3 regions of the Kribbella sp. NPDC031520 genome follow, and region 1 is predicted to be linked to each of the others. Evidence: riboswitches for the same ligand, from Rfam matches in the RefSeq annotation. Region 1 holds a riboswitch; each other region holds the start of a gene.

Region 1 (10,434 bases):
GGTCCCGGCCGCCGCGATGCTGATCCCGGACGGCGCGGGAGCGACGTAGTCACGGAGTTCGGCGAGCGGGACCACCGCGGCGGCCTGCACCGTGGCGCCGGTGACCAGGCCGATGAGCGCGCCCGACTTGTCCACCACCGGGCCGCCCAGCTTGGTCGCGTTCATGAACTCGCTCATCGCCCTGGGGTCAGCCTCGGAACCGATCCGGTTGATCACCTGCTTGCCGGCCGCGGTGTAACCGATCAGCGCGCGCTCGGCCTTCCGCTCCGGGGCGACCGCCGGCAACCGCAGCGGCGCGTCGTCGAAGCCGATCGACTGCAGTACGGCGACGCCGTCGGCACTGGTCCCGAGCAGGTTGGCCCGCCGGATCCGCCCGTCCGGTGCCACGACCACGATCGACATCGCCTGGTCGACCGCCGACGCCGCGGTCAGTACGCGCCCGTTGTCGATCAGTACGCCGGAAGCCTCACCGCTGCCCGCGCAGGTCGTGGCCAGTACCCGGACCACCGCCGGTCCGGCGGATTTCAGTACGGCGTCGGTGTCGATCCGCAGGCTGCGCTGCCGCAGGTACCAGCCCGTACCCGCGCCGGCCGCGACGATCAACAGCAGCACAATCAGGCCGGCCAGGAAGCGGCCGAAGATCCACGGTCCGCGTACGGGTGGCTGGGGGCCTCCCGGCCGGCTGGGTGCCTCGAGCTGGGTGATCGACCCGGCGTCGGCCGGGAGCCGCCGGGGCGGTCGCGGCAGCGCGGTCCTGCCGTTGTCCACGACCGCTCACCTCCGCCAGTTCACGCCTGCGACCACAACCGTCACACATTGTTGCAAACCAAAAGGCCCGGGCCATCCACCTGGATGGTCCGGGCCTTTCACGGAGGTCGGTCAGCGGGCCGCGCTGCCCTCGACGTAGTCGTCGTCGTGGGACTTGACCCACGCCATCAGGCCGCGCAGTTCCTTGCCGACGGCCTCGATCGGGTGCTCCTGGCTCTTCTTGCGGAACTCCGCGAACTCGGGCGCGCCGGCGTCCTGGTCGGCGATGAAGCGAGCCGCGAAGGTGCCGTCGGTGATGTCGCCGAGGACCTCCTTCATCCGGGCCTTCACCGACGCGTCGATGATCCGCGGGCCGGACACGTAGTCGCCGTACTCGGCGGTGTCGGAGACCGACCAGCGCTGCTTGGCGATACCGCCTTCGTAGATCAGGTCGACGATCAGCTTGAGCTCGTGCAGGCACTCGAAGTACGCGACCTCGGGCTGGTACCCGGCCTCGGTCAGCGTCTCGAAGCCGGCCTGGATCAGCGCCGACACACCACCGCAGAGGACGGCCTGCTCACCGAACAGGTCGGTTTCGGTTTCCTCGGTGAAGGTGGTCTTGATACCGCCGGCGCGCAGACCGCCGATGCCCTTGGCGTACGAGAGCGCGAGGTCCCACGCCTTGCCGGTGGCGTCCTGCTCGACGGCCACCAGTACCGGTACGCCACGGCCCTCGGAGTACTCGCGGCGGACCAGGTGACCCGGGCCCTTCGGCGCGACCATGAACACATCCACGCCGGCCGGCGGCTTGATGTAGCCGAACCGGATGTTGAAGCCGTGCCCGAAGACCAGCGCGTCGCCGTCGACCAGGTTCGGCTCGATGGCCTCCTTGTACAGCTTGCGCTGCGCCGGGTCCGGAGCCAGCACGACGATCACGTCGGCCTCCTCCACCGCCTCGGCCGGCGTGACGACCCGCAGGCCCTGTGCCTCGGCCTTGGCACGGCTCTTCGAGCCCTCCGGCAGGCCGACGCGGACGTCGACGCCGGAGTCGCGCAGCGAGAGCGCGTGCGCGTGGCCCTGCGAGCCGTAGCCGAGAACGGCCACGTGCCGGCCCTGGATCACCGACAGGTCGGCGTTGTCGTCGTAGAACATTTCAGCAGCCACTTCGGGCACTTCTCCTTAGTGTTGATTCGGTACGGCGGCGGAACGGCCCGGCGGCGGCGCCGGTACCGGGTGCGAAGGATGGCGGTCGGCGGGTCGCGCCTGCACGTTCGGGGGTCCGGACTGGACGTGCGGCGGCGGCACCGGGACGGGCCGCAGCGTGCGGTCGGAGATCGAGCGGCTGCCGCGGCCGATCGCCACCATGCCGGACTGCACCAGCTCGCGGACGCCGAACGGTTCCAGCACCCGGAGCATGGCCTCGAGCTTCTCGGGATTGCCGGTCGCCTCGATCGTGATCGCGTCCGGTGCCACGTCCACCACCTTGGCGCGGAACAGCTGGACGGTCTCCAGCACCTGTCCGCGGGTCAGGGTGTCGGCCTTGACCTTGACCAGCAGCAGTTCGCGCTGGACGGTCTGGGTGGGTTCGAGCTCGACGATCTTGATCACGTTCACCAGCTTGTTGAGCTGCTTGGTGATCTGCTCCAGCGGCTGCTCGTCGACGGAGACCGCGATTGTCATCCGGGACACCTCGGGGTGCTCGGTCGGGCCGACCGCGAGCGAGTCGATGTTGAACCCGCGCCGGGAGATCAGCGCCGCCACCCGGGCCAGCACACCGTGCTTGTTCTCCACCAGGATGCTCAGTGTGTGCTTGGACATCGTTACAGCTCCTCGCTGTCCCACTTGGGCGCCATGTCGCGGGCGATCTGGATCTCGTCGTTGCTGACGCCGGCGGCGACCATCGGCCAGACCATCGCGTCCCGGTGCACGACGAAGTCGACCACGACCGGCGCGTCGGTGACCGCCATCGCCTTCTCGATGGTGGCGTCCACCGAGTCCTTGTCGGTGCAGCGCAGCCCGACGCCGCCCATCGCCTCGGCCAGCTTGGCGAAGTCCGGGATCTGGGTCGAGTGCAGGTCGGTGTTCGAGTAGCGCTTGTCGTAGAACAGCGTCTGCCACTGCCGGACCATGCCCAGCGACTGGTTGTTGATCACGGCAACCTTGATCGGGATGCCCTCCAGCGCGCAGGTGACGAGCTCCTGGTTGGTCATCTGGAAGCAGCCGTCGCCGTCGATCGCCCACACGGTCTTGTCCGGCCGGGCGACCTTGGCGCCCATCGCGGCCGGTACGGCGTACCCCATGGTGCCGAGGCCGCCGGAGTTCAGCCAGTGACCGGGCTTCTCGAACGGCAGGAAGTGCGCGGACCACATCTGGTGCTGGCCGACGCCTGCGGTGTAGATGGCGTCCGGGCCGGCGATCTGCCCGATCCGCTGGATCACGTGCTGCGGCGACAGCGTGCCGTCGTCGGGTTCGTCGTACCCGAGCGGGTAGCGGGAGCGGACGTCCTCCAGCTGGTGGCGCCAGGTGTCGTACGACGGGGTGCGGCCGGCGCTCGCGATCTCGGTCCTGAGGGCGGCGATCAGGTCGGTGATGACCTCCTTGCAGTCACCCACGATCGGCACGTCGGCGGCCCGGTTCTTGCCGATCTCGGCCGGGTCGATGTCGGCGTGGATGACCTTCGCCTCGGGTGCGAACGAGTCGAGCTTGCCGGTCACCCGGTCGTCGAAGCGGGCCCCCAGGCAGATCAGCAGATCGGACCTCTGGAGTGCGCCGACCGCGGACACCGAACCGTGCATACCGGGCATGCCGAAGTGCAGGTCGTGGGTGTCTGGCAGCGCGCCGCGGGCCATCAGCGTGGTGACCACGGGGATGCCGAGCATCTCCGCGAGTTCCTTCAGCTCGGCGCTGGCCCGCGCGCGGATGACGCCACCGCCGACGTACAGCACCGGCTTCTCGGCCGCGGCGATCAGGCGGGCCGCCTCGCGCACCTGCTTCGGGTGCGGGCGGGTCACCGGCCGGTAGCCGGGCAGCGAGAGCTCGGTCGGCCACTGGAAGTCGACCATCGACTGCATCGCGTCCTTGGTCACGTCCACCAGCACCGGGCCGGGCCGGCCGGTGGAGGCGATGTAGAACGCCTCGGCGATCGTGGTGGCGATGTCGTTCGGGTCGTTCACCAGGAAGTTGTGCTTGGTGATCGGCATCGTGATGCCGCGGATGTCCGCCTCCTGGAAGGCGTCCGTACCGATCGCGGCGCTCGCGACCTGCCCGGTGATCGCCACCAGCGGCACCGAGTCCATGTACGCGTCGGCGATCGGCGTCACCAGGTTGGTCGCGCCCGGGCCCGAGGTCGCCATGCACACGCCGGTCTTGCCCGACGCGGAGGCGTACCCCTGGGCGGCGTGGCCGGCGCCCTGCTCGTGACGTACCAGGATGTGGCGGATCTGGGTCGAGTCGAGCATCGGGTCGTACGCCGGGAGGATCGCGCCGCCCGGGATGCCGAAGACGGTGTCCACTCCGGCATGTTCCAGTGCGCGGATCAGAGCCTGTGCCCCGGTCAGCTGCTCACTCATGAGTGCCTTCCCTCAGTCCTGTCACGATATTTGTACTGTTCGCGACCGATCCATCCTCGCTCTTGCTTGTTTCCTTTGCGATGCCGGGTCTCGGATAGTCGCATTGGCAACAAAAAACCCCTTCCGCCGGGTTGGCTGAAGGGGCGCGCTCGACTCTGTGGTCGCGTCAGTCGGCGCGCCGCACAAGTACGAGGAGAATCGATCGCATGTAGGCATTATTCGCCGACACCGGGCAGCCGGGTCAAGTTCAGCCGCCTGCCGTCTCATTTCCTGAGACGCCCGTCTTACGTCCACTGTCTCCGTAACTTGATGACGCCGTGATGGCACTGTGAGGTTGGTTAGTTACGCCGCCAACGGTGAAGTCGGTCAGCAGGAGACACCGCCCGGCAGCAACTGCAACCCGTACGGACCGTGTGAGCCGTGGTGCGCGCATTTCGCCACCTGGACCTGGCGGCAGGCCGGGATCGACATCCCGAACTACGGCTTCACCGGTGACATCTACACCTGGGGCCAGGGCAAGGGCCGCGCGCACTCCGGCAACTCCGGGATGCAGCCCGGTGACATCGTGCTCTACGGCACCGGTCCGCAGGACACCGACACCAGCGTGCACACCGGCGTGGTCGTTGCCGTCGGCACCGACGGGAAGATCACCACGGTGGAAGGCAATTCGAACAACCAGGTCAGCAAGCACGGCCCGTTCGACCCCAAGCACGCGCAGAGCGCCGGACGCCCAGCCGACATCTACGGCTGGGTCGCGGCGCAGTAGCCCCTGAACGAGCCGATGCGGGGACTCGCCCCACCCGCATCGGTTCCTCCTAACCGCGTTGTTTCGTGTAGGTGGTGCTCCTAGCATTCGACGGGTGACCCTTGATCCGTACGGCGACGAGCAGCTGGTACACCTCTACGACCTGGACAACCCGCCCGGCGAGGACGACGCGTACTACCGCGGGCTGGCAGTCGGCGCATCCAAGGTCCTGGACTTCGGCTGTGGCACCGGCCTGCTCACGCGGTCCCTGGCCGCGCCGGGGCGGGTCGTGATCGGCATCGACCCGAGCCCGACGATGCTCGGGTACGCACGCCGTCAGCCCGGTGCCGACGCGGTCACCTGGATCGACGGCGACCACAAGGCCGTACGGCCGACCGGCGACGTGGACCTCGTGGTCAGCAGCGGCAACACGATGATGCACGTCGCCGAACACGCGGCTGCCTGCACCGCGCTGGCCGCCGCGCTGCGGCCCGGCGGGATGTTCGCGTTCGAGTCGCGCAACCCGGCCGCGCGGGCCTGGGAGCAGTGGACGAGCGAGGCGACGTACGGCGAACGCGACACGGTGGCAGGCCACCTCAAGGAATGGCTCGAACTGATCGAGATCGCGAACGGCCGCGTCGTCTTCGACGCCCACAACGTCTTCGAGGACGGCCACGACGCCGTCTACCGCAACGTCCTGTACTTCCGCTCCCCCGAGGAAATCACCGCCGACCTGCTCGCAGCAGGCTTCGCCGACGTGACCATCGAGGGCGGCTGGCACGGCGAGCCACTGACGGCCGAGTCCCGCCTGCTGGTCGTCCGGGCGACGAAGTAGGCTCGGGGTACCGCGACTGGCGAGGGTGGGGTACCACCGGGGAGCTTTCGAGCGGGGCGTCGTCCGCCTGGGCGCCCCGAGGTTCTCGGAGGTTGCGATGCGGTTGCGGTACGGGATGAATCCTCAGCAGGCGGCTTCGGTGGACGATCCGCCGTTCACGGTGGTCGCGGGTGGGCCGTCGTACATCAATGTGCTGGATGCGCTGACCGGTTGGCAGTTGGTGCGGGAGGCGGCGGGGCAGTTCGGGGTGCCGGCTGCGGCGTCGTACAAGCATGTGTCGCCGGCCGGAGCCGCGGTTGGATCGTCGGTCGCAGAGGCTTATGCGCGAGCGCGGGACGCGGATCCGAAGTCGTCGTACGGCGACTTCCTGGCGGTCTCGCATCCGGTCGACGCGGAACTGGCCGCAGTACTCCAGCGGGTCGTGTCGGACGGGATCATCGCGCCCGGATACGAGGACGGCGTACTGGAGATCCTCGCGGCGAAGAAGCGCGGGACCTACCTGGTGCTCGAAATGGACGCATCGTACGAGCCGCCGGCGGAGGAGGTTCGCGACGTGTACGGCGTACGGCTGACGCAGGAGCGCGACGTCGCGCCACTCCCCCACGACCTGCCGGACGACGCCGTACTCGGGATGATCGTTGCCCGGTACACCCAGTCGAACACCGTGGTGATGGTGAAGGACGGTATGGCGATCGGCATCGGCGCCGGGCAGCAGTCACGCGTCGACTGCACACGGCTGGCCGGTGAGAAGGCCGCGCTCTGGTGGTCACGCCACTCGGACGAGCCGCTCACCGGCGTCACGATGGTCTCCGACGGCCACCTCCCCTTCGCGGACAACGTCGAAGTAGCCCACCGGTACGGCGTGACTCACATCGTCGAGCCCGGCGGGTCGATCCGCTCCGGCGAGGTCGCCGCCGCGTGTGCCGAACTGGGCATCACGTGGTCCGCAACCGGCGTCCGCCTCTTCAGACACTGAGCAAATAGGAGCCCGAGGCAACAGCTTCACGAACCCGAGCGGCCGTCTCCGTAGCGTCCAGCCCGGTGGTGTCGATCGCGTGCGCCTCGAGCGCGCCGAGATCCGCGAACGCCCCATGCAGTCCGGTGAGCGCGTCGGCGTCGGTCAGCTCCGGCTCAGGCCGGTCCTGCCCGCGACGCAACGTCGTACCCAGATCAGGTCGGAGTACGACGTACGACATCGACCACCCGTCCTGCTTGGCCGCCTCGCGAAACGGGTCGAGAAACCACGGCCCGATGACCCCGTCCACCACTACGTCGTACCCGCCACGCGCATAAACGCCGACGGTCGCGACGATCGCATCGACGACGATCTCGTTCTGGCGCTCGGCGCCCGGGAGATACGGCGCGACAAAGCCGGTGCGAATGCCGCGGTAGTACTCGTCGGTCGTCAGATGCATCGTCGGCCGGTCGGCGTCGGTGGCGACGAGCTTGGCGACCGTGGTCTTGCCCGAGCCGGACGGACCGGTGAGGAGGAGGACGTTCATCGGGCGAGATCACCGCGGCCCTTGGTCGGCTTGGGTGAGAGGATCGCGGCAGCTCCGAAGTCGTAGCCCTCGCGGTCGCGGTCGGTCAGAGCCGCGCGCGGCAAGGGCTCTACCGGACGCACAGACGGGGCGGTGCCTCGCAGCGCTGGTTGCAGGTCGCCGATGAGGTCACGTGGGTCTCTGACCAGTGGCGTGCCGCGTTGCGGGAAGGGCTCGGTTGTAGCGAGCTGCCGCGTGTGCGAGAGGAGGTCGTCCCAAGTCATCCGGCCCTGGTCGTGCTCACGCACCAGCGTCCGCAACTGGTCGACGTTGAAAGCACGGTCCGGGAAGAGCTCGTCGCTCTGGCGCAGTGTGTAACGGTGACTGCCGAAAATGCCCTGCTGCGACTGCAGGAACGGCATCGAGAGCTCACGCGGCACGGCGATCCCCGTGCCGTCGCTGAACGCCGGGACAGCCAGGGACTCGCGGTTGCGCTCGATCAACAGCCCTAGACCGCGGTACGGCCCCGCGCGCAAGCTGAGGTCCGACTTGTCCGCGTCGCTGACTGCCGCTGCGAGGGGCCGGTCACTGGTCGCTCCGGTGATGACGCCGACCTCCGAGTCGAGCGCGGTCACCTGCGTGGCCATGATCAGCTCGTCGACGGCCTGGTACCCGTCAGGCGTGAACAGCTCCATCGCCTCGTACCCGTGCCGCTGCTCGTACTCACTCATCGCCTGATGCGCCGCGACCACGCTCAACCGCTCACGGTCCGGGCTCAGGTCGTACGGCGGCACCGGAGCCTTCCGATGCAGCGCCTGCTGCTCGTCCAGCACGATCAGGCCGGCCCGGTGCGGGCTGAGGTCGTACGCGTTCCCGGCCTCCTGGACGTGGTCGTGGTAGATCCCGGCGATCAACGCGAGGCCGACCGACTCGGGTGGCGCCGCCCCGGTTTCGACCAGCCGGCCCGCGCCCCGGGCCGCGTGCCAGGCGACCCGGAGGTTGTGCGTCGCGTTGTGATTGGCCCAGCCGTCGCGGTACCGCTGGTCGGTTCCGTACCTCCGGACCAGGAACTCGAACTGCGCACGAACGATGGCGGACGCAGCGACTTCGATCTCGTGAACGCGACGCACCGCCGTACCGTATCGAGTCGCCGGGCCACGGTCAGCCGCCGGCGACGCTCGGGAGGATGAGGAGCTCGTCGCCTTCGGACAGCGGGGTCCGGAGGCCGTCGAGGTCGCGGATGTTTTCGTCGCGCAGGTACACGTTGACGTGCCGGCGTACCGCTCCCTGCTCGTCGGTGAGTCTTCGCCTGAGCGGTCCGTCCAGCGCGGCGAAGGCCTCGGCCACCGTGGCGGCCTCGACCTCCACCCGTTCGGCCCCGCCCGCGAACGGGCGGAGCACCGTCGGCAGGCGGACCGCGATCATCCGACGACCGCTGCGCGCACGGTGAGTACGTCCGGCAGGTGACTCGCGACCTCGGACCAGGTGTCGCCGGCGTCGGCGCTCGCGTAGACGCAGCCGTCGCGGGTGCCGACGTACACACCGGCCGGATCGGCGGTGTCGGTCGTCATCGCGTCCCGCAGTACCGGGATGTACGAGACCTCGGGCAGCCCGGACGTCAGCGCTTCCCAGGTCGTGCCGGCGTCGCGGGAGCGATAGACCCGGCAGCGCGCCTCGGTCGGGATCCGGTTGCCGTCGGCGATCAGCGGGAAGACGTACACGGTGTCGGGCTCGTGCGGGTGCACCACGATCGGGAACCCGAAGTCCGACGGCAGGCCGTCCGCGATCGACTTCCAGATCGCGCCGCCGTCGTCCGACCGGTAAACGCCGTGGTGGTTCTGCGCGAACATCCGCTCCGGTACGTCGGGGTGCGCCGCCAGCTTGTGCACGCACTGGCCGAACTCCGGGTCCGGATCCGGCATGAAATACGCCTTGATGCCGTGGTTCGCCGGGGACCAGCTCTCGCCGCCGTCCGTCGTCTGGTACACGCCACCGGTCGACATCGCCACGCTCAGCCGCTGCGGATCGGTCGGATGCGGCAGCACGGTGTGCACCGCCTGCCCTCCGAACCCGGCGCCCCACTCCTTGCGGTGCGGGTGGTCCCACAGCCCGCGGACCAGGTTGAACGTCACGCCGCCGTCGGTCGACTTCCACAACGCGGACGGCTGCGAGCCGGCGTACACGACGCCGGGCTGGTCGGGCGGCGCCGCCTGGATCTGCCAGACCCGCTCGAGTGTCGCGTCGGCGTCCTTCGGGAAGCCGATCGAGCCCTCCGGCGGCTCGGCCCAGGTCTTACCGAGGTCGTCGGAGTGGAAGACCGCGGGACCCCAGTGCTCGCTGGTGCCGCCGACGAACAGCCGGGCACCGCTGGCACTACCGGCACTGCCGCCGCGGGTGTCGATGCCCACCGCGTACACGCCCTGCATCGCGAACTCCGGCACCGGCCCGTCGAGCCGCCAGTCCTTGCGGGCAGCGTCGCTCCGGCCGATCCAGAGCCCTTTCTTGGTCCCGATCAGCAGTACGGCCTCGGACATCGTCGTCCTCCCTCTAGCGTGGTGGACCCCCCACCACATTGATCAACGGTTCCCCGGACGCGTAGCGCTCCAGCTGCGCCCGCACCAGCCTGGCGACCCGCGGCGCGAACGCCGTCGAGGCGCCGCCGCGATGCGGATTGATCAGTACGTTCGGAGCAGACCACAGCGGATGTCCGGCAGGCAACGGCTCGGGGTCGGTCACGTCCAGCGCGGCCCGCATCCGCCCGGTGCCGAGCTCGGCGACCAACGCGTCCGTGTCCACGACGACACCGCGAGCGACGTTCACCAGCAGGGCGCCGTCCTTCATCCGCTCGAGGAACTTGGCGTCCACCATCCGCATCGTCTCCGGCGTCGCCGGAGTCAGCAGTACGACCACGTCCGCACGCGGCAGCAACTCCGGGAGCTCGGTCATCGGGTGTACGCCGTCCCGCTCCCGCCGCGCAACGCGGATCACGTCGCACTCGAACCCGCTCAGGCGGCGCTCCAGCGCCTCGCCGATCGCGCCGTACCCGAGGATCAGCAC
Region 2 (10,434 bases), on a different contig from region 1:
CGATCTCCATGACGTACGCCGCCGTACCGGCGCTGCGGGCCGACGAGGCGCTGGCGAAGGAGTGGATCCCGCAGCTCGCGTCGACGGAGTACGACGTACGCCGGCTGCCGGCCGCGGCGAAGAACGGCGTACTGGCCGGGATGGGGATGACCGAGAAGCAGGGCGGTTCCGACGTACGGGCGAACGTCACGACGGCGACGCCGGTCGGGGACGAGTACCAGCTGCACGGGCACAAGTGGTTCTGCTCGGCGCCGCAGGTGGACGTGTTCCTCGTACTGGCGCAGGCGCCGGACGGGCTGAGCTGCTTCGTCGTACCGCGAGTTCTTGCCGACGGCAACCGGAACCCGTTCGCGCTGCAGCGGCTGAAGGACAAGCTCGGGAACCGGTCGAACGCTTCGTCCGAGGTCGAGTTCCACGGGACGATCGGCTACCGGCTCGGAGAGGAAGGCGCCGGGGTCCGGACGATCATCGAGATGGTGGCCGCTACCCGCCTCGACTGCGTCCTCGGGTCGTCCGCCCTCCAACGCCGCGCCCTGGTCGAGGCCATCTGGCACACCCGCCACCGCTCAGCCTTCGGCGGCCTACTGGCCGACAAGCCTGCGATGCAGAACGTGCTGGCGGACTTGGCGCTCGAGAGCGAGGCGGCGACGGCCCTGGGGATGCGGTTGGCAGCCGCAGTGGACGCCACGGTTGCCGGTGACCAGAGCGAGGCTGCCTTCCGGCGGATTGGGTTGCCGTTGGCGAAGTTTTGGGTTTGTAAGCGGACGCCGTTCATGGTGGCCGAGGCGCTGGAGTGTCTTGGCGGGAACGGGTACGTCGAGGAGTCGGGGCTGCCGCTGCTCTACCGGGAGTCGCCGTTGAACTCGGTCTGGGAAGGGTCCGGGAACGTGAACGCGCTCGACGTACTCCGGGCGCTGCAACGGCCCGAGTCGCTCGACGCCTGGCTGACGGAGATGGCCGCCGTTCAGGGTGCCGACCAGCGGCTCGATGCAGCCGTGAACGACGTACTGCAAGCGCTTGCTGACGCCGAGAATGCCGAAGCCGGTGTGCGAAGGCTGGCTGCGCTGATGGCCCTGTGCCTGCAGGGTTCGTTGCTGCTCAGGTACTCGACACCCGAGGTCGCGGACGCGTTCGTGGCGTCGCGATTGGCGAAGGACTGGGGTGGGGTGTTCGGGACGTTGCCGAGGACGACACCGTTCGAGCAGATCGTCGATCGCGCGATAGGGTGAGCCACGTCGCGACTGGCGCGCTGAAGGTGGATAACCACCGGGGAGCGAAACCCGTCGGCACCGTGCGCCTGGGTGCCTTCGACCCACTGCAACCGCAGGAGAGACAACGATGACTCAATCCTTCGACGCCGCCGCCGCGTCGGCCGCGTACAACAACGCGCTGCAGGTGATCGCCGCGGTCGAGCCGACCATCGCCGGCGCGATCAGGGCCGAGCTGGCCGACCAGCGGTCCTCGCTGAAGCTGATCGCCAGCGAGAACTACGCCTCCCCCGCCACCTTGCTCACGATGGGCAACTGGCTGTCGGACAAGTACGCCGAGGGCACCGTCGGGCACCGCTTCTACGCCGGCTGCCAGAACGTCGACACCGTCGAGCAGACCGCCGCCGACCACGCGACCGCGCTGTTCGACGCCCGGCACGCCTACGTCCAGCCGCATTCCGGCATCGACGCGAACCTGGTCGCGTTCTGGGCGATCCTGGCGCAGCGGATCGAGTCCCCGGCGCTCGCCGAGGCCGGCGCGAAGCACGTCAACGACCTGACCGACGAGGACTGGACCAAGCTCCGCAAGGCGCTCGGCGACCAGAAGATGCTCGGTATGTCGCTGGACGCCGGCGGTCACCTGACCCACGGCTTCCGCCCGAACATCTCCGGCAAGATGTTCAACCAGCACTCGTACGGCACGAACCCGGAGACCGGGCTGCTCGACTACGACGAGGTGGCCCGCACGGCGCGCGAGTTCAAGCCGCTGATCCTGATCGCCGGCTACTCGGCGTACCCGCGCAAGGTGAACTTCGCCAAGATGCGCGAGATCGCCGACGAGGTCGGCGCCACCCTGATGGTCGACATGGCGCACTTCGCCGGCCTGGTCGCGGGCAAGGTCTTCACCGGCGACTTCGACCCGGTCCCGCACGCGCACGTCACCACGACCACCACGCACAAGTCGCTGCGCGGCCCGCGCGGCGGCATGGTGCTCTGCCAGCCGGAGTACGCGGAGTCCGTCGACCGCGGCTGCCCGATGGTGCTCGGCGGTCCGCTCAGCCAGACGATGGCCGCAAAAGCGGTCGCCCTGGCCGAGGCGCGGCAGCCCGCCTTCAAGGACTACGCGCAGGCCGTCGCCGACAACGCGGTCACGCTGGCCGAGGGCCTGATGAAGCGCGGCGTGAAGCTCGTGACGGACGGTACGGAGAACCACCTCGTCCTGCTCGACGTCTCGTCGTACGGCATCACCGGCCGCCAGGCCGAGTCCGCCCTGCTCGACGCGGGCATCGTCACGAACCGCAACGCCGTACCCCGCGACCCGAACGGCGCCTGGTACACCTCCGGCGTCCGGATCGGTACGCCGGCCCTGACCACGCGCGGGTTCGGCGCCGACGAGTTCGACCGGGTGGCCGAGCTGATCGTGGACGTCCTGTCCGCGACCACCCCGACCACCACGTCCGCCGGCGCCCCGTCGAAGGCGAAGTACGTCCTCGCCGACGGCGTCGCCGACAAGACCCGCGCCGCCTCCGCCGAAATCCTCGACAAGCACCCGCTGTACCCAGGCCTCGAGCTCAACTGAACGCACGGACGGCGCCCGCCTGGGCGCGGGCGCTGTCCGACGTCAGTTGGTGACTGTTCCGGCCGGCGGATGACTGGGCAACGCCTTGCACACCTGCTCGGCGATACCGACGGCCTCGGTCGGGTCAGGGCCGTACGTCAGGACATAACCGAGCCGGCGGTGGTACGCGGTCGGCTCCCAGCGCCATCGGATCAGTCCGTCCGGCGCATCGATCGGATCCGGCGGCTGGGCAGGCAGCCCGTCGGCGAACAGCTCGTGGTCGCCATGGACGAACCGGATGGCTGCGGCCGCCTGGGCCGCACGGCCAACCGGATCCGTTCTCGGATCGAGGGCATCGAGCAGCACCTGACGCAACACGTCGACGCCGGTGCTCAGCTGCAGCAGTTCCCAGATGCGGTCGCCACCGAGCCGACGGTTGACCTCGACAACCTTGGGTCCGTCGTCGGTCAGCATGAGTTCCACATGTGCCGGCCCGTCCAGGTGTCCCAGCGCCGTCAAGGCTAGGAGCGCCTCGGTCCGGAGATCGCCGACGTCCACCCGGGCGGGCATGAGATGACCGACCTCGACGAAATGCGGCGGCCCGGAGGTGAACTTCTCGGTCACCATCAGGGCCTCGTGCCGGCCCGAGACCGATCGGGTCTCGACGCTGAACTCCGGGCCGGACAAGCGCTCTTCCGCGAGTACCGCACCCAGACCGGCCGAGCGGACCCAATGCCAGCCCTCCTCGGCCTGCTCGGCGCTGTCGACCGCGAAGACCCCCAGACTCCCGTTGCCGAGGTCGGGCTTGAGAACGATCGGGCCCGTCGCGGCGAAGGCGCGCACCTCGGCCGGATCGGAACACAGCCGGTGCCGAACCGGCCGGCACCCTCCGTCCGCGAGCAGATCCCGCTCAGCGCTCTTTCCCGGCCGCCGGTCCGCCGGCCCCGGGACGGACCGGATCCCGAGCTGCGCCGAGATCGCGGCCACCGCGGGCAGCGCGAATTCGCCGTACCCGGCCACCACGTCGAGCAGATCACTCCGGTGCAGAGCGGCGGCGGTTTCGAGGATCTCCGCGGGCCGATCCCAGCGCGCCACCCGCAGCCCGGCGGCCCATCGCTGATAGGGCGCGAGGTCGTAGCCACCGGGCATCCCGTCGAGCTGGAGCAGCGTGACGCGACCGGGCAGGCCGACAAGCCGGGCGGCCAACTCCGGCCAGGCGCCGACGAGCAGCAGATGCGTCATGACACCGCGGCCTTGTCGAGTGCGTCCCGGACGTCGCCGACCAGATCGGCCGTCGCCTCACAGCCACACGAGATCCGTACGAGACCGGCGGGTACTGCGAGATGCGGCCACGCACCGATGTCATTGGCGGTCGACTGCAGACCGCCGTAGCTGGTGGCCGGACTGATCAAGCGGCTCGCGCGGAGGAAACGATGCAGGTACGCGCGATCGGGCAGGCGGAAGGCCAGCAGACCACCGCCGAGCGTCATCTGCCGGGACGCGAGCTGGTACTGCGGATCGGACGGCGAACCCGGCCAACGCAGTCCGGTCACCTCGGCGCGCGTCGCGAGCAGCTTCACCAGAGCCGCCGCGTTCGCATTCTGCCGTTGCACTCGCAACTCCAATGTCCCGATCGACCGCAGCGCCAGCCAGCAGGTGAAGGCGGCCGGAATACCGCCGTGCAGATAACGCCAGTCCCGCAACGCCGTCAGCAACGCGGGGTCGCGGCTGCTGACATGGCCGAGCACCAGATCGTGGTGACCGCCGACGACCTTGGCATCGCTGCACATCACCAGATCCGCGCCCAGGTCCAGCGGACACTGACCCAGTGGCGAGGCAACCGAGTTGTCCACGGCCACCAAGGCACCGGCCGCGTGCGCGAGGTCGGTGATCTCGCGCAGGTCGTAGAGCTCCAGCAGCGGATTGCTCGGTGACTCGACCACGACGAGCCGGGCCCCGATGACGGCGGCCGGCAAGTCGGCCATGGTGTCGAGCACAACGGTCTCGACGCCCCGGCCGGCGAGCTGATCGGCGATCTGCCGGGTCTCGTAGTAGGTCCCGCCCTCGAACAGCACCAGCCGATCAGCGGGCCGCAGCAATCCGAGCAGTACGGCGGAGACCGCTGCCATCCCGCTGTTGAAGACGACCGACCGGCCACGATCGAGAGCCCCCAGCGCATCCTCGAGCTGATCCGCCGACCGATGCCCCCACCGGCCGTACCGGACCGGCGCGAGGTCGTCCAGATCCTGGTGGTACGCCGAAGCGAACTCAGGCGAGACGACCAAGGGACCGGCCGGCTGCGGGACCGGAATCGCAGCCCGCGCGGCGAGGGTCCCGACTCCGAAATCACCGTTCGTCCAGTCCATCCGCGGCTCCCCTCCGTGACCGGCCGTTCACCGGGCGCTGACGTACATTAACCGGTTAACAGCCGCCTGCACAGAGCTCGGAAGACCTTTTCACCTGGATCGAATCGACGCCGACGTGACCCGGGCCTCGAGCTCAGCCGACGTCTGGCTCCGACGCCTTCGTGCCGTGCTTCGGCATGAGCACGGCGGCCAGGACAGCTCCGGCGACGGCGATCGCCGCGGAGACCCACATCGTGGTGTTGAGGCTGGTGAGGAAGGCAGCTCGTACGCTGCGCGCAAGCGCCGGCGAGCCGGTCCTGGCGGCGACCGCGAGGCCGCCCGCGAGACTCCGCTCGGCCGCGTCGGCCAACTGCGCGGGCAAGCCGCCGACCTGGACGTGGTGCCGGTAGACCGAGTTGAGGACGGTGCCGAGGACGGCGACGCCGACCGTGCCGCCTACCTGGCGGAACGCCTGCAGGAGGGCGGAGCCGGTACCGGCGCGCTCCGGGTCGAGGACGCCGAGGGCGGCGTTCATTGCCTGGGGCATCGAACAGCCGAGCCCGAAACCGACCACCACGAACCAGATCGCGGTGTAGCCGTAGCCCGTACCGAGATCCGTGGACGCCCCGAGCACGAACCCGACAGCCATCACCGCGAACCCGGCCATGACGACCAGGCGCGTGCCCACGCGAGAGTCGACCGGTTCGGCGAGCTTGGCACCGACGGTCATGCCACCGATGAACGGCAGCAGCTTCAGGCCGGTGTGCAGGGCGTCCGATCCGTTGATGCCCTGGAAGTACTGCGGCATCGTGAACAACAGACCGAAGATCGCGAACACCGACACCGTCAGCAGTACGGCGCCACCGCTGAAGACCCGCTCGCGGAACAGCCGCAGCTCGATCAGCGGCTCAGTGTTCCGGCGCTGCCACAGCAGGAAGCCCGCGATCAGTGCGACGGCCAGCGCGAGGAACACGATCGTGACGCCGTCCGTCCACGAGGACTCGCCGGCTTTCGTCACGCCGTACACCAGGGCCGCGAGGCCGGCGCTGGACAACAGGATGCCGAGCCAGTCGATCGCCGGCCGGTTCGCGCTCCGGCTCTCCGGCACCAGCAGCGTGACCGCGATCGCCGCGAGGAACGCGATCGGGATGTTGATCACGAAGATCCACTGCCAGCCGGCGTGGTCGAGCAGCAGACCGCCGACGATCGGGCCGAGTGGCATACCGATGCTGTTGGCAATGACGAAGAAGCCGATCGCCTTCTTCCGCTCCTCCTCGGTGCGGAACAGTACGGTGATCAGCGACAGCGCCACCGGCACGATCATCGCCGCGCCGATGCCGAGGAACGCCCGGGCGGCGATCAGCTGACCGGCCGACCCGGACAGCGCGCAGGCGAGCGACGCGAGCCCGAACAGCGTCAGCGCGATCGCGATGATCTTGCGCCGCCCGTACCGGTCGCCGAGCAGACCGGCCGGCAGCAGCAGCGCGGCGAGCACCAGGTTGTAGCTGTTCGCCATCCACTGCAGCTGGCTGGTGGACGCGTCGAGGTCCTTGGCGAGCGTCGGCAGCGCGACGTTCAGCACGGTGGTGTCCAGACCGAGGACGAGTACGGCGAGACACAGCGCGATGAGCACACCGAACCGGCGGGCGCCGGTCAGTGTCGACTGCGGGGTGGTCGTGGTCATGAGATTCAAATTATCAGAATCTTGTGATAGTTGCGATAGATCAAATTACTGTAAGCTTCAACTGTGGTGGAGGAACCCAGCCGGGAGGCCGTCAGCCAGTTCGTGGAGCGGTTCGCGGGCGTCCTGGCGAACAGCGGCGTACCGACCATGTCGGCGCGCGTGATGGGCGCGATGCTGGTCAGCCCGAACGGGACGATGACCGCGGCCGAGCTGGCCGAGATGCTGAAGATCAGCCAGCCCGCGGTGTCCGGCGCCGTCCGGCAGCTGCTGCAGGTGTCGTTCATCTCCCGCGAGCGCCTGCCCGGGTCCCGCAAGGACCACTATCGGATCCGCGAGGACGTGTTCGCCGCGATCCTCGAACGCCGGAACCTCGCCCTCGGCGAGTGGGAGGCGACCAGCCGCTCCGGCGCCGCACTGTTCGGCGAAGACTCCCCCGTCTGCCGGCGCCTGACCGAGGCCGCCGACTTCTTCGCGTTCATCCACGCCGACATGGAACAGATGATCAAGGAGTGGCGAGCGGAACATCCTCGATGAACCGTCGCGAGGCCGGGCAGCTCGTCGGTACGGCCTGGCTCGACAGCGACTACCGGATCGCCTGGGAGACCCGGATCATGCGCCGCCGGGTGCCGCTGTACCGGGCCGGGATCGCCGTACTGCGCGCGCTCAACGCTGTCACCGGCGGGCGCGACCGGCCGTCGTTGAAGGTGACGCAATGGAACCGCGTCGGCCCGCACGGCGGGACGTTCGTGATGGACAAGCTCGAGACGATGACCGGGCGGACGGATCACCCGGTGACGTCGCGGGCCGAACTGCGGGCGCGTACGTCGTTCGCGTCCCGGCTGGCGCGGGCGATCTCGGCGGACGAGTGGCCGCAGATCATCTCCGAGTACGAGCGGCGCCGGCGTGGTGAGCGTCCGCAGTACCACTATGTCGGGCACCGGCCGCTGAACGCGGAGTCACACGCGCTGATGGACGAGGCGTGGGTGCGGGGCGAGCTGCCGACGGACAGGTTCCGGGCGTGGAACGTCATCAAGTACGAGGACGACGGCGCGTTCTACAGCGAGTTCTACACCCATGGCGACGCCCGCGGTTATCCCGGCGGCGAGACGAACCCGCGGTTCCGGCTCGGCCGGATCATGTTCGACGTCAGCTGGCGCGACAGGGCGACGCTCGCGCTCGAGCGTCAGGTACTGCGGCGAAGCCGGGTTCTTCGCGCGAAAGAGCTGGTCAAGTTCTTCCGGATCGAACTGCGGGAGATGTTCCGCCCGCCGGCCCCTCCCGCGGCGAACCCGACGAGGAAACGCCGGGACGCCTTCACCCCAGAGGTCATCGCCGCCGTCGCCGCCTTCGCCAAACCCAAGGAGCTCCGCTCCCCGACCGCCCGCGGCGAGACCACCCCCAGCCTGACCGCGCCTCCGCCATCGACGTCGCCAACACCCTCGCGAAGGCACTACCACCAGCAGTCAACGGACAGTTGCTGGCGGCAACTCCACGCAAACCCGCCGAGCAACAGCCAGCGCCGCCGCATCCATCCCATACGGCGCAACCACCTGAGCCCCCACCGGCAACCCACCCAACAACCCGACCGGCACACTCACCGCCGGATGCCCAGTCACGTTGAACACCCAGCACGGATCCCCGGTGACGATGCTCTCCTCGTGCTGATCGTAGCCATGGGCAACAGTCAGCGTGGTCGGCGTGACGAGTACGTCGACCTCCGCGAAGAGGTCGGCCAGCGCGGTGTTGTTCCGGTTCCGCACCTCGACAGCCCGCCGCACCGCAGCCGTCGTCATACCCCGTCCGTTGTCGAGCGCCGACAGCACGGGCCACGCTTCGTCGGTCGGTTCGAGCTCCAGCGGTACGTCGACCACGTCCACGCCACACACCGCCAACCGCTCCCGAACCACCCGATCCACACCCACGTCAGCCGCACACACCCCAAGCGTCGACCGATACGCCACCCGCCACTGCCGACTTTGAGAACCCACCAACCATGAATCGCCGCCCATGGTGGTTGGTGGATTCTCAAAGACGGCACACCCGCGGTGGTCAGCCGGCGGACCGCGTCACCTGGCCCGGCAAGTGACGAGGGCTGGCGGTGGATCACTCGGCCACCAGGGCGTACGCGAAGGCGAGGCGGCGGTCGAGCCAGTCAGCTCGCACCGTGATCAAGGTGGTGCCCTCGGAGTACATGGCGACCTGGTCGGCCGTGCGCCACTCGAGGGTGCGGGTCTTCGTGGGCTGGTCGCCGCCTTCGTCGCCGACGCCGGTCAGGCCGTCGAGGACTCCGACGAGCAGGCGGCTCGCTGCCTTGGCGGCCAGGCGGGCGGGTGGGCCGCTCAGCCATTCGGTGCGGCCCAAGAGCTCGGGACGACCGGGTTGGGTGATGCGCCAGTTCGGGCGCAGGAGCGGCCGGGTGGACGGGATGCGGGTGATCGTGCCGAGCTCGGTGCCGCCGGCATCAAGGACCGACCAGGTGTGCTCGGACGACTCCGCGACCCGGCAGAGCAGGTGGGTCAGGTCCGCGTCGAGGTAGAGCGAGCGGTCGGAGCCGACGTACGCGTACGGCGTGAGCACCCGGTCGTCCTTCGGGCCGGACGCCACCCGGATCGCGTTCGGACCCCACTCGATGCGGTTGCGGGTTCGGGTCGCGGGGCGTTCGACGTTCCCCAGGGTGAACTCACTGACGCTCTCCCAGCCGGACACTCGCTGAGTGTACGGGTGGCCGGACGCGGACCGCGGCCCACAGCACCAGGGCCGCGAACAGTACGGCGACCAGTACGCAGGCGGCCGGGATGCTCGACAGGCTGATCAGGGCGCCGAATCCGGTCATCGCGAGCGGCATCAGGGCCTCGTCGGACAGGTTCACGAGGCTGTAGCTGCGCCCGAGGTACGACGGATCGACCGACTGCTGGAACGCCGCCGACAACTGCGCCGACGCGATCCCCGCCGTACTCCCGATCATCGCCATCGCCACGAACACCGCGAGCTTCGGGGCCAGCCCGATCATCGCGCACCCGGCCGCCTGAACCACCAGCGCGAGCAACCCGGACCGCGCCAGGTCGGAAGGCTTCCACCGCATCGCCACCACCGCCCCGGCGGCCGCCGCGATCCCGGACGCGGCCTGGAACCACCCGAACCAGGCCGAACCCCAGCCCGCGGCGTGCGTCCGCTGCACCAACCCCACCGCGAGGATCGGCCCGACGCACAGGTTGAGCCCGGAGAACGCGATCACCAGCGTCCGCGCCCGTACGTCCCGCTTCAAGTACGCGAACCCGGCCCGCAAATCAGCAACCACAGATCCACCCGAGGACACCGGCTGCGGCAACCGCGGCTTCACCACGAACGCGAGCGCCACCGCGATCACGACGAACGACGCCGCATCGACGATCATCACCATGACGAGGCCGCCGTGCGCGACCAGCAGACCACCCAACGGCGCCCCGGCGAACGCCGCGAGCCGCGTCGCCAGCTGCGTACCTGCCGACAGCGTCACGAGATCCTCGGACCGGACCATCCGCCGCGGCAGCGTCCCGGACGCCGGCGTGTACAGCGCGTCGACCGCCCCGAAAACGAGCGCCACCGCGAGCAGCAACGCCAGCGACAACCCCCAGATCGTCACGGCCGTCGCGGCGGCGG
Region 3 (10,434 bases), on a different contig from region 1:
GACGCGGTGGGAGGTGGTGCAACGGTCCTGCGAGTGTCGCGCGCCAGTCCCACCAGCGCGGTGCTGTCCTGGGTGATGCCGCGGACGTGACGGCTCCACAGGACCTGGGCAGGACCGGCCTCGCCCGGGAACTGACATTCGGCGGTGACCTTGGCCAGGTCGTTATTCGACACCGCGCCGAGATCGACGCCGACCTTGGCTTCCGGCGAGGCGAGGGACGACGTACCGGCCGCGCCCGGGTCGTCGGAGGAATTCTGGGTGACGACCAGCGTGCCGGCGACCACGGCTCCGACGGCCGCGACTCCTACCACCGGGGCGACCCAATGCCGCGCGGGGTGCCGCGTGGCCGGCCGGGTCCGTTCCATCAGCTGGTTGCGCATCCGGGCCCGTTCGGCGGCGCTCAACGATGGAACGCGCGGCGGTTCGAGTTCGGTGTTCATGAGAGCTCCTCGGTGAGGGCGACCCGGGTGAGCAGGTCGGGGAAACGCTGACGGGTGCGGTGCAGCCGGGCCTTGACGGTCCCGACCGGTACGCCGAGGGCTTCCGCCGCCTCGGCTGTGGTGAGTCCGGACCAGACGACGAGCTCGAGCGTCTCGCGTTCGTGCCGGGGGAGTTTCGCGACGGCGCGGCGGATCGCGGACATCCGGAGCTCGTCGTCGAGCCGGCGGGCGACGTCCGGCGCATGGTCGTGTCCGGGCGCGGGGCCGGGCAGCCGGTCGACCAGATTCCGCAACCGGCTTGCCGTCCGGGCCAGTGTTCGGCACTCATTGCCGGCCACGACCAGCAGCCACCCGCGGGCACTCGGTGCGGTCAGCGGCCCGGGTGGGTTCCGTTCGAACCGTCGCCAGGTGCTCAGGAACGTCGCCTGGACCACGTCGTCGGCGGTACTCCAGGACGCGGTCCGGCGGAACGCGAACGCCCGGACGTCGTCGGCGTACCGGTCGAACAGCTCGCCGAGGGCGAAGTGGTCCCCGGTGCGCAACCGCTCCCACAGCTCCTGGTCCGAGCCGTCCGCCGGACCCGGACCGCCCGCTGAACCGGCGCCTGCGGATCCCATCGACGGCTCCGTATCGTCAGTCAGGATGATCTTCACAGCAGCTAATGACCGCTCGGCCGCCGAGTGGTTGCATCACAGCGCGGCGACGATCTGCGCCAGTCCGTCCTCGACGTCGCCGGGCCGGTCGAGCAGCAGGCCGCGGTGGACGCCGTACCAGGGGGAGAGCCGCGCCCAGTCCTTCGAGCGCTCGATCAGGCCGGGATCCGGCCGGTAGACCTCGCGTACGCCGGCGGCGACGGGTTCCGGTGCGCCGTTGAGCGGCCAGCAGAGGTCGAGGGCCGGGTCGCCGATGACCGCGTCGGTCCAGTCGATGATCCCGGTGATCCGGCCGCCGGCCATCAGGATGTGGTCCGGTCCGAAGTCGCAGTGCACCAAGGAGGTCCGGACCTGTGCGACCCGATCGAGGAGGTCCAGGGCCGTGCTGTGCAGCTCGGCAGGAAGCAGCGGCACGACCTGGGCCCGGAACTCGGCGAGAGTGGCCGTCTTCTCGGCCGTAGCGGTCGCTGCGTCGAGTGCGCCGTACGCGACGGCCTCCGCAGGGTCGACGGCGTGCAAAGCCTTCAGAAAGGCGCCCAGCGCCCGTCCCGTCTCCTCGTCGCCGGTCGTGAACGGTCGTCCGGGAAGCAAACGATGCCGTACGCCGTCCGCTGTCGGCTCCGGTACCGGTATCGGCAGGGGGAGCTGCGGGGCGAGCCAGGGGAGGAGCGTGAGCTCGGCGAGCAGCCGCGGCCGGACCTCCGGGCGACGGGGCACGCGATAGATCCACGGGCCGTCGATCCACGCGTGGCTGTCCCACCCCTCGTCGATCGCGAGGTTCCGGACCCAGTCGCCGAGCAGCCCGACGCTGTCCGGCATGAACGACCACTCGTCGAACTTCGCCACCAGCTCCGCGGGCGACATCCACGCGCCCCACGCGACCTCCTCGGGCTGGTGCCGCACCGGTCCGTCCCACACGCACGTGTAGAGGTATGCGTGGTACTGCGTGTTCTCGTCGGCGTAGTCGCCCTCCGGCAACCGCGTCAGCTCCACGCCGGTGATCCCGAGTTCCTCCTCGAGCTCCCGTACGACGGCGTGGAACGGGTCCTCACCTGCCGCCACCACACCGCCCGCGGCGAAGTCGTACCGGCTCGGATACACGTCCTTGGTTGGCGTCCGGCGATGGACGTAGATGTCACCGGCCGGATTCCGGACGACCACGCCGGTGGCCGAGTGCCGCAGGTTGTCGCGCCGCATCACCGACCGTGGCACGGCTCCGGTGACCTGGTTGTCGTCGTCCAGGATCGCCACCAATTCGTCCACGCGCGCAGTCTCACACGTAACCCTGTGGACACAGCAACCACTTTCGCCGTCGGTACCGCGTAGGCTCAACTCCATGAGTGTTCGGCGGATCATGGGTACCGAGACCGAGTTCGGCATCTCGGTACCGGGCCAGCCCGGGGCGAACCCGATGCTGACCTCGAGCCAGGTGGTGAACGGCTACGCGCAGACGCAGCCGCTCGCGCGCAAGACCCGGTGGGACTTCGACGAGGAGCACCCGTTACGGGACGCGCGCGGGTTCGACCTCAGCCGGGACGTGGCGGACTCCAGCCAGCTCACCGACGAGGAGACCGGCCTGGCGAACGTGATCCTCACCAACGGCGCCAGGCTGTACGTCGACCACGCCCACCCGGAGTACTCCGCGCCCGAGACCACGAACCCGCGGGACGCGGTGGTGTGGGACAAGGCCGGCGAGCTGGTGATCATGGAGGGCGCACGGCAGGCGCGGCTGATCCCGGGCGCGCCGCAGCTGAACCTCTACAAGAACAACGTCGACAACAAAGGCGCGTCGTACGGCGCCCACGAGAACTACCTGATGCGCCGGTCTACCCCGTTCGCGTCGATCGTGCGGCACCTGACGCCGTTCTTCGTCAGCCGCCAGGTGGTGACCGGCGCCGGCCGGGTCGGGATCGGCCAGGACGGTGCCACCCACGGCTTCCAGATCAGCCAGCGCGCGGACTACTTCGAGGTCGAGGTCGGCCTGGAGACGACGCTGAAGCGGCCGATCATCAACACCCGCGACGAGCCGCACGCGAACCCGGACCGGTACCGCCGGCTGCACGTGATCATCGGCGACGCGAACCTGTCCGAGATCTCGTCGTACCTGAAGGTCGGGACCACGTCGCTGGTGCTGGCGATGATCGAGGACGGCTGGCTGACCGACGACCTCGGCGTCGACCGCCCGGTGACCGCGCTGCACGAGGTCAGCCACGACCCGACCTGTACGCACCTGCTGACGCTGAAGGACGGCCGCAAGCTCACCGCCGTCCAGCTCCAGACGGAATACCTGGAGCAGGCCCGGAAGTACGTCGAGGACAAGTACGGCGACGACGCGGACCGGCAGACCAAGGACGTGCTGCACCGCTGGGAGCAGATCCTCGACCAGCTGGCGCTGGATCCGATGAAGTTGTCGGACCAATTGGACTGGGTGGCGAAGTACAAGCTGCTCCAGTCGTACCGCGACCGCGACGGCCTGGACTGGGACGACCCCAAGCTGCACCTGGTCGACCTGCAGTACGCCGACCTCCGCCCGGACAAGGGGCTCTATTACAAGTTGGTGAAATCCGGCCGGATGCAGCGGATCGTCACCGACGAGGAGATCCGGATGGCGGTCGCGCACCCGCCGACCGACACCCGGGCGTACTTCCGCGGCCGCTGCATGCAGCAGTACGCGCCGCAGGTCGCGGCCGCCTCGTGGGACTCGGTGATCTTCGATCTGCCGGGCAAGGAGTCGCTGCAGCGGATCCCGACCTTGGACCCGTTGCGGGGCACGAAGGCGCATGTCGGGGCACTTCTTGACCAGTGCGACACCGCGAGTGACCTGGTTCGCACCATTACTGGGGGCGGCGCCGGGTAGGGTCGCTAGTGAGGGTCGATTTGGGCGGCCCTCCCAGCGGTTCTAGGAGGTGGCCACATGGCGAAGGACGGCGGTCAGCAGCACAAGCAGCCGAAGCGTTCGTCGACCGAGGAAGAGGTCGAGCAGGTCGAGGCGTCCGAGGACGTCCAGGAGCGGAAAGAGCGGCTCGACGAGGACGTCGACTCGATCCTCGACGAGATCGACGAGGTGCTCGAGGAGAACGCCGAGGAGTTCGTCCGCGGATTCGTGCAAAAGGGTGGGGAGTGAACCGCTCGATGACATCTGATGCCTCCGGCCGGCTGCCGGAAGCCTTCCTGACCCCGGGCGGCTCGTCGTTCATGGACTTCCTGGCCGGGCACGCGCCCGACCTGTTGCCCGGACGGCGGTCGCTCGGGCAGGGTGACCTGTCCAGCGAAGTCCCGCACGGTACGACGATCGTGGCCGCCACCTTCCCCGGTGGCGTGATCATGGCCGGCGACCGGCGGGCCACGATGGGCAACATCATCGCCCAGCGTGACATCGAGAAGGTGTTTCCGGCCGACGAGTACTCGGCGGTCGCCTTCGCCGGGTCGGCCGGTTTCGGGATCGAGATGGTCCGGCTGTTCCAGGTCGAGCTCGAGCACTACGAGAAACTCGAGGGTGCGACGCTCAGCCTGGACGGCAAGTCCAACCGGCTGAGCGCGCTGATCCGGGGCAACCTGGCGATGGCCATGCAGGGTCTGGCCGTGGTGCCGCTGTTCGCGGGGTACGACGTGGACCTCAAGGGCGGCCGGATCTTCTCCTACGACGCCACCGGCGGGCGGTACGAGGAGCACCACTTCCACAGCGTCGGCTCGGGCTCGCTGTTCGCCCGCGGCGCGCTGAAGAAGCTCTACCGCGAGGACCTGTCCGAGACCGACTGCGTGACGGTGGCGATCCAGTCCCTGATCGACGCCGCCGACGACGACTCGGCCACCGGCGGCCCGGACATGCTGCGGCGGATCTTCCCGGTGGTCGGCGTGGTCACGGCGGACGGTTACCGGCGACTGCCCGAGGACGAGGTGGCCTCCTTGGTCGACGCGGCCTGGGAGCAGCGGCACCAGCGTCCCGACGGCCCGGCCGCGGCGTCCCTGACCTGATCACCCCGAACTGACAGAGGACTCGATGAGCGTTCCCTTCTACGTCTCGCCCGAGCAGCTGATGCGGGACCGGGCGGACTTCGCCCGGAAAGGCATCAGCAAGGGCCGCAGCGCGATCGCGCTGCAATATGCCGACGGCATCCTGTTCGTCGCGGAGAACCGGTCGCCCGCGTTGCACAAGGTGGCCGAGATCTACGACCGGATGGCCTTCGCCGCCGTCGGCCGGTACAACGAGTTCGAGAACCTGCGGATCGCCGGCGTCCGGCTCGCTGACATGCGCGGGTACTCGTACGACCGTCGTGACGTGACCGGCCGCGCGCTCGCCAACGCGTACGCGCAGACCCTCGGCGCGATCTTCTCCTCCGGTGGCGAGAAGCCGCTCGAGGTGGAGATCCTGGTCGCCGAGATCGGCAACAGCGCGGCCGAGGACCAGATCTACCGGCTCACGTACGACGGCTCGATCGCCGACGTCCGCGGGTACGCCGTGATGGGCGGCCCGGCGGAACAGGTCGCGGACTACATCGGCGAGCACTACCGCGACGCCATCTCATTGGCCGGTGCGCTTCGCCTGGCCGTGGATGCGCTCAGCCACGACGGCACCGAGGTCCGGGAGCTGACGCCGGACCAACTGGAGGTCGCCGTCCTGGACCGGACCCGCTCCCAGGTCCGCAAGTTCAAGCGGATGACCGAGGAAACCGTCTCCAACATCCTTTCGGAGTCCCAGCCGGCGCCGGCCGAGGAGACGTCCGCCAAGTCCGAGGACGACACCGCGTCCGCGGAGGAGACCTCGGAAGTACCGCAGCCGGACGACGCACCGGTGGCCCCACCGGAAGACCCCGAAGACAACCGTCCGCTGTGACGGACCACCCCGAGAACTCAGCCGTCACCGACCACGTGGCGGCTGAGCCATCTCCGGACCCGTCAGCCCCTGTTTCGCCCGCTGGGGGTCAGCCGGCTGATCCGGCGCCCTGGGAGTTGCTGGGGGAGGAGCTGGGGTTCGAGCGGTTCCTGTCGGTGCGTCTGCGGCGGTACCGGATGCCCGACGGGCGTGAGGTCGAGTGGGACGTGTTCGGCCGTGAGGCCGGCGTCAACGCGGGGGTGACCGTGCTGCCGCTGACGCCGGAGGGGCGGATCGTGACGATCCGGATGTTCCGGGCCGGTCCGGACAGTGTGGTCACGAACCTTCCCGGTGGGCTGGTGGAGCCCGGGGAGGAGGTGGCGGTCGCGGGTGCGCGGGAGCTCGAGGAGGAGACCGGGTACACCTGCGAGACCCTCGACGTGGTCGGCTGGCAGTGGTCCGGGGCGTCCTCGACGTTCCGGAAGTACGTCGCGATCGCCCGCGGCTGCCGCCCCGACGGCAAGCAGCAACTGGACGAGACCGAGGACTGCGTCCCGGTCGAGCTCACCGTCGACGCCTTCCGTGCCGAGCTCCGCAATCCTGGCGCGATGACCGGGATCGACGCCGCCTACCTGGCCCTGGACCACGCTGGTCTGCTCTGACTGGATATCCTGACGGTGGACCGCGACTGGCGTTGAGGTGGAGGAACCACCGGGGAACGGTCTGCCATCCGGCTTCGCCGCGCGCCTGGGCACCTTCGTACCAAGAGGGTGTCTGGGAACCCTCACAGAGGAGTGCGCGCATGAGTGCTGAGCTGATGATCGGGACCGACCTCGCCGCCGAGATGGTGGCCAAGGCGGCGGAGCGGGCGAGTGCCCTGCGGGAGCGGTACGGCGTACAGCCGTGCCTGGCGACGGTTCTGGTCGGCGACGATCCGGCGTCGGCGACGTACGTACGGATGAAGCAGAACCGGTCGAGGAAGGCCGGTATCGCGTCCCGCAGCGTCGTACTGCCGGCCTCGACGACCACCGAAGAGCTGGTCGCGGAGATCAGCAAGCTGTCCGAGGACCCGGCTGTGCACGGCATCCTGCTGCAGCACCCGGTTCCGGCGCAGATCGACGAGCGGGCTGCGTTCGAGGCGATCGACCCGGCCAAGGACGTGGACGGCGTGACGATGCGGTCGTTCGCGGCGATGGCGTTCGGGGACCAGGGGTTCCGGTCCGCGACGCCCGGCGGGATCATGCGGCTGCTGGCGGCGTACGACGTACCGCTCGAAGGCGCCCACGCCGTCGTGATCGGCCGCAGCCCGATCCTCGGCAAGCCGGCCGGTATGTTGCTGCTGGCATCGAACGCGACCGTCACGTACGCGCACTCCCGGACCCGCGACCTGCCCGAGCTCGTCCGCACGGCCGACGTGGTGGTCGCCGCGGTCGGTAAGGCGAACTTCGTCCGCGGCGACTGGCTGAAGCCGGGCGCGGTGGTCGTCGACGCCGGCTTCAACGAGGGCAACGTCGGCGACGTGCACTTCGCCGAGGCGGCCGAGGTCGCGAGCCTGATCACCCCGGTTCCGGGCGGCGTCGGTCCGATGACGATCGCGCTGCTGCTGGAGCAGACGGTCGACGCCGCTGAGACGGCTGTCCACTCCTTGACTACGCTGAACTAGGGTTGGGGGAGGCGAACGAGGAGGCGAGACGTGGCGGTACGGGCGATCCGGGGTGCCACCCAGCTGGACGTGGACGAGCGCGAGCATCTGCTCGAGCGGTCCGCGGAGCTGGTGAAGGCAGTCCTGGAGGCGAACGATCTGGAGAACGAGGATCTGATCAGCATCCTGTTCACCGTCACGTCGGACCTCCGGTCGGAGTTCCCGGCCGTCGCCGGCCGCCAGATCGGGCTCACCGACGTACCACTGATGTGCATGCAGGAGATCCCGGTGCCGCACGCGCTGCCGCGGGTCGTCCGGCTGATGGTGCACACCGAGTCGCCGCGCTCCCGGGACAAGATCCAGCACGTGTACCTGCACGGCGCCGTCGCGCTCCGTCCGGACCTGACCGGTGCCCAGTGAAGGCGGCATGGTGACTGAGCTTCGCGGGCCGGTCCGCATCGTCGGTACCGGGCTGATCGGTACGTCGATCGGCCTCGCGCTCGCCCGGCTCGGGGTGGTCGTGGAGCTCGTCGACGGCAACCCCGAGAACGCGCTGATGGCCGAACGGATCGGCGCCGGTTCGCGGCTGGTCGGGATCGAGCCGCAGCTGGTCGTGGTCGCCGTACCGCCCGATCACGTCGGCGAAGTCGTCGCCGAGCAGCTTCGGCAGACGCAGCAGTCGGGGGCGATCGTCACCGACGCCGCGAGTGTGAAGTCCAAGCCGCTCGCGGACGCGCGCAGCCTGGTTCCGGACGTCAGCCGGTACGTCGGAAGTCACCCGATGGCCGGCTCCGAACGCAACGGCCCGCTGGCCGCGCGCGCTGACCTGTTCGACGGTGCGACCTGGGCGATCACGCCGCACGCGACCAGCGATCCGGGCGCGATCGACCTGGTACGGCGACTCGCCGAGGCCTGCGGCGCCCGGACCGTCGAGCTGTCCGTGGACGACCACGACCTGGGCGTCGCTCGCGTCTCGCACCTCCCGCACCTGATGTCCGCGCTGGCCGCCGGGACGCTGGCCGACGCGCCGTCCTCACACCTGGAGCTGTCCGGGCAGGGCGTCCGCGACGTCACCCGGATCGCGGCCGGCGACCCGCGGCTGTGGACGCAGATCGTGTCCGCGAACTCGACCGCGCTGACCGGCCTGCTGGAACAGATCCGCGGCGAGCTCGACCGGCTACTCGTTGCCCTTGGCAAAGAAGAGGCGAACGACGAACTGACCGCGATCCTCGGCCAGGGCGTGTCCGGCGCGGTCCGGGTCCCGGGCAAGCACGGCACCCCGCACATCGACCTGGTCACGATCCTGGTCACGATTCCGGACCGCCCGGGCCAGCTGGCGAAACTGTTCGCCGACGCCGCCGAGTCCGGCGCCAACGTCGAGGACCTCCGCATCGACCACAGCCCCGGCCGCCCGGTCGGCGAGGTCGAGCTCGCGGTCAAACCCGGCTCGGTCGACCAGCTCGTCGACGTACTCACCGACCGCGGGTGGGTAGTCCACACTTAGACTGTCACCGTCCGAAGGTAATCTTCGGGGCATGATCATCGCTGTGGACGGGCCGAGCGGCTCCGGTAAGTCGAGCACGGCCCGCGGAGTGGCCACCCGGCTCGGACTGCGGTACCTGGACACCGGTGCGACGTACCGCGCGGTGACCTGGTCGGCGGTCGAGCGCGGGCTGGACCTGGACGACACGGCGGCGGTCGCGCAACGCGCCCGGGACCTGGTGCTGGAGATCAGCACCGACCCGGGTCACCAGTTCGTGATCGCCGACGGGACCGACATCACGGCCGCGATCCGGGAGCCGCGGATCAGCGAGGTGGTGTCGAAGATCGCCACCAACCTGGACGTCCGCAAGGAACTGATCCGGCGCCAGCGGGCAGTCATAGACGACGCGCAGACCGACGGCGGCATCGTCGTCGAGGGCCGTGACATCGCCACCGTGGTCGCCACCGACGCCGAGCTGAAGGTGCTGCTCACCGCCGACCAGGAGGCCCGGATGGCGCGCCGGGGCGCCGAGCTCGCGGCCGGGTCCGTGACCGCGGCCGAGCTCCGTGACCAGATCGTCCGCCGGGACGCCGACGACTCGACCGTGTCGGAGTTCCAGGTGGCCTCCGACGGCGCGGTCACCATCGACTCGACGTACCTGACCCTGGAGCAGGTCGTCGACGCGATCCGCCGGCTCGCACTCGAGAGTGTTCCTCAGGGCCGGAGTCATGACGGCTGAGGTCACGGGGCACAAGGATCTGCCCAGAACGGACGATCTGCCCCCACTCCCGTACCGCTTGGCGCTCCCGATGCGGAAGGTCGCCAAGCCGTACTTCTTCCGCAAGTACAAGTTGACCGTGCATCACGAGGACCGGTTCCCGCTGACCGGTCCGTTGCTGATGACACCGAACCACCTGAGCCTGCTGGACGCCCCGCTGCTCGGCGCGGTCGCGCCGCGGATGCTGCACCAGCTCGGGAAGATCGAGGTGTTCGGCGGCTTCCAGGGCAGGTTCCTGCACCGGATCGGCCAGATCCCCGTCGACCGGTCGTCGTACGACATGCTCGCGGTCCGCACGTCGATCAAGGTGCTGCGGGACGGGCGGGTGCTGAACATCTACCCGGAGGGCACCCGCGGGCCGGGCGACTTCGGCCGGATCCGGATCGGGGTGGCGTATCTGGCGATGGTCACCGGGGCGCCGATCCTGCCGGTGGCGCTGATGGGTACGCGGTTACCGGACGGCAGCGTGGAGACCCATCCGCCGTCCGGGAGCCGGATCGACATCGTGTACGGCGAGCCGTTCTCCGTGGACCGCGTACCCTTTCCCAGGAGACATTCCGACGTACAGGCGGTCGCCGACCACATCGGCGACGTGCTGCGCGCCCACGTGAAGGCGGCCGTCGAC

What was found. A riboswitch is a leader RNA that binds a small molecule or an ion and turns the genes downstream of it on or off. The one in region 1 is predicted to bind ZMP and ZTP.
Region 2: another riboswitch for ZMP and ZTP. It lies ahead of ACZ5BU_RS11435 (glycine hydroxymethyltransferase); the one in region 1 lies ahead of ACZ5BU_RS35165 (5-aminoimidazole-4-carboxamide ribonucleotide transformylase).
Region 3: another riboswitch for ZMP and ZTP. It lies ahead of ACZ5BU_RS08710 (bifunctional 5,10-methylenetetrahydrofolate dehydrogenase/5,10-methenyltetrahydrofolate cyclohydrolase); the one in region 1 lies ahead of ACZ5BU_RS35165 (5-aminoimidazole-4-carboxamide ribonucleotide transformylase).

Annotation. Positions count from the first base shown of each region.
Region 1 covers NZ_JBVIKS010000008.1:216,993-227,426, forward strand. Annotated here, with positions in the region: gene ACZ5BU_RS35135 (S1 family peptidase) at 1-768, opposite strand, end outside; gene ilvC (ketol-acid reductoisomerase) at 880-1,899, opposite strand; gene ilvN (acetolactate synthase small subunit) at 1,927-2,565, opposite strand; gene ACZ5BU_RS35150 (acetolactate synthase large subunit) at 2,568-4,316, opposite strand; gene ACZ5BU_RS35155 (CHAP domain-containing protein) at 4,645-5,082, shown strand; gene ACZ5BU_RS35160 (class I SAM-dependent methyltransferase) at 5,177-5,896, shown strand; ZMP/ZTP riboswitch at 5,899-5,976, shown strand; gene ACZ5BU_RS35165 (5-aminoimidazole-4-carboxamide ribonucleotide transformylase) at 5,994-6,872, shown strand; gene ACZ5BU_RS35170 (AAA family ATPase) at 6,862-7,398, opposite strand; gene ACZ5BU_RS35175 (hypothetical protein) at 7,395-8,507, opposite strand; gene ACZ5BU_RS35180 (MoaD/ThiS family protein) at 8,539-8,802, opposite strand; gene ACZ5BU_RS35185 (WD40/YVTN/BNR-like repeat-containing protein) at 8,799-9,911, opposite strand; gene ACZ5BU_RS35190 (2-hydroxyacid dehydrogenase) at 9,925-10,434, opposite strand, start outside.
Region 2 covers NZ_JBVIKS010000002.1:563,911-574,344, forward strand. Annotated here, with positions in the region: gene ACZ5BU_RS11430 (acyl-CoA dehydrogenase family protein) at 1-1,229, shown strand, start outside; ZMP/ZTP riboswitch at 1,232-1,310, shown strand; gene ACZ5BU_RS11435 (glycine hydroxymethyltransferase) at 1,339-2,787, shown strand; gene ACZ5BU_RS11440 (ATP-grasp domain-containing protein) at 2,830-4,008, opposite strand; gene ACZ5BU_RS11445 (aminotransferase class I/II-fold pyridoxal phosphate-dependent enzyme) at 4,005-5,132, opposite strand; gene ACZ5BU_RS11450 (DHA2 family efflux MFS transporter permease subunit) at 5,266-6,795, opposite strand; gene ACZ5BU_RS11455 (GbsR/MarR family transcriptional regulator) at 6,859-7,329, shown strand; gene ACZ5BU_RS11460 (hypothetical protein) at 7,379-7,552, opposite strand; gene ACZ5BU_RS11465 (amidase family protein) at 8,259-8,804, opposite strand; gene ACZ5BU_RS11470 (hypothetical protein) at 8,899-9,501, opposite strand; gene ACZ5BU_RS11475 (MFS transporter) at 9,476-10,434, opposite strand, start outside.
Region 3 covers NZ_JBVIKS010000002.1:31,840-42,273, forward strand. Annotated here, with positions in the region: gene ACZ5BU_RS08670 (hypothetical protein) at 1-440, opposite strand, end outside; gene ACZ5BU_RS08675 (RNA polymerase sigma factor) at 437-1,057, opposite strand; gene ACZ5BU_RS08680 (phosphotransferase) at 1,130-2,356, opposite strand; gene dop (depupylase/deamidase Dop) at 2,430-3,950, shown strand; gene ACZ5BU_RS08690 (ubiquitin-like protein Pup) at 4,008-4,217, shown strand; gene prcB (proteasome subunit beta) at 4,226-5,068, shown strand; gene prcA (proteasome subunit alpha) at 5,094-5,927, shown strand; gene ACZ5BU_RS08705 (NUDIX hydrolase) at 6,044-6,568, shown strand; ZMP/ZTP riboswitch at 6,581-6,666, shown strand; gene ACZ5BU_RS08710 (bifunctional 5,10-methylenetetrahydrofolate dehydrogenase/5,10-methenyltetrahydrofolate cyclohydrolase) at 6,709-7,569, shown strand; gene aroH (chorismate mutase) at 7,600-7,968, shown strand; gene ACZ5BU_RS08720 (prephenate dehydrogenase) at 7,976-9,052, shown strand; gene cmk ((d)CMP kinase) at 9,084-9,770, shown strand; gene ACZ5BU_RS08730 (lysophospholipid acyltransferase family protein) at 9,760-10,434, shown strand, end outside.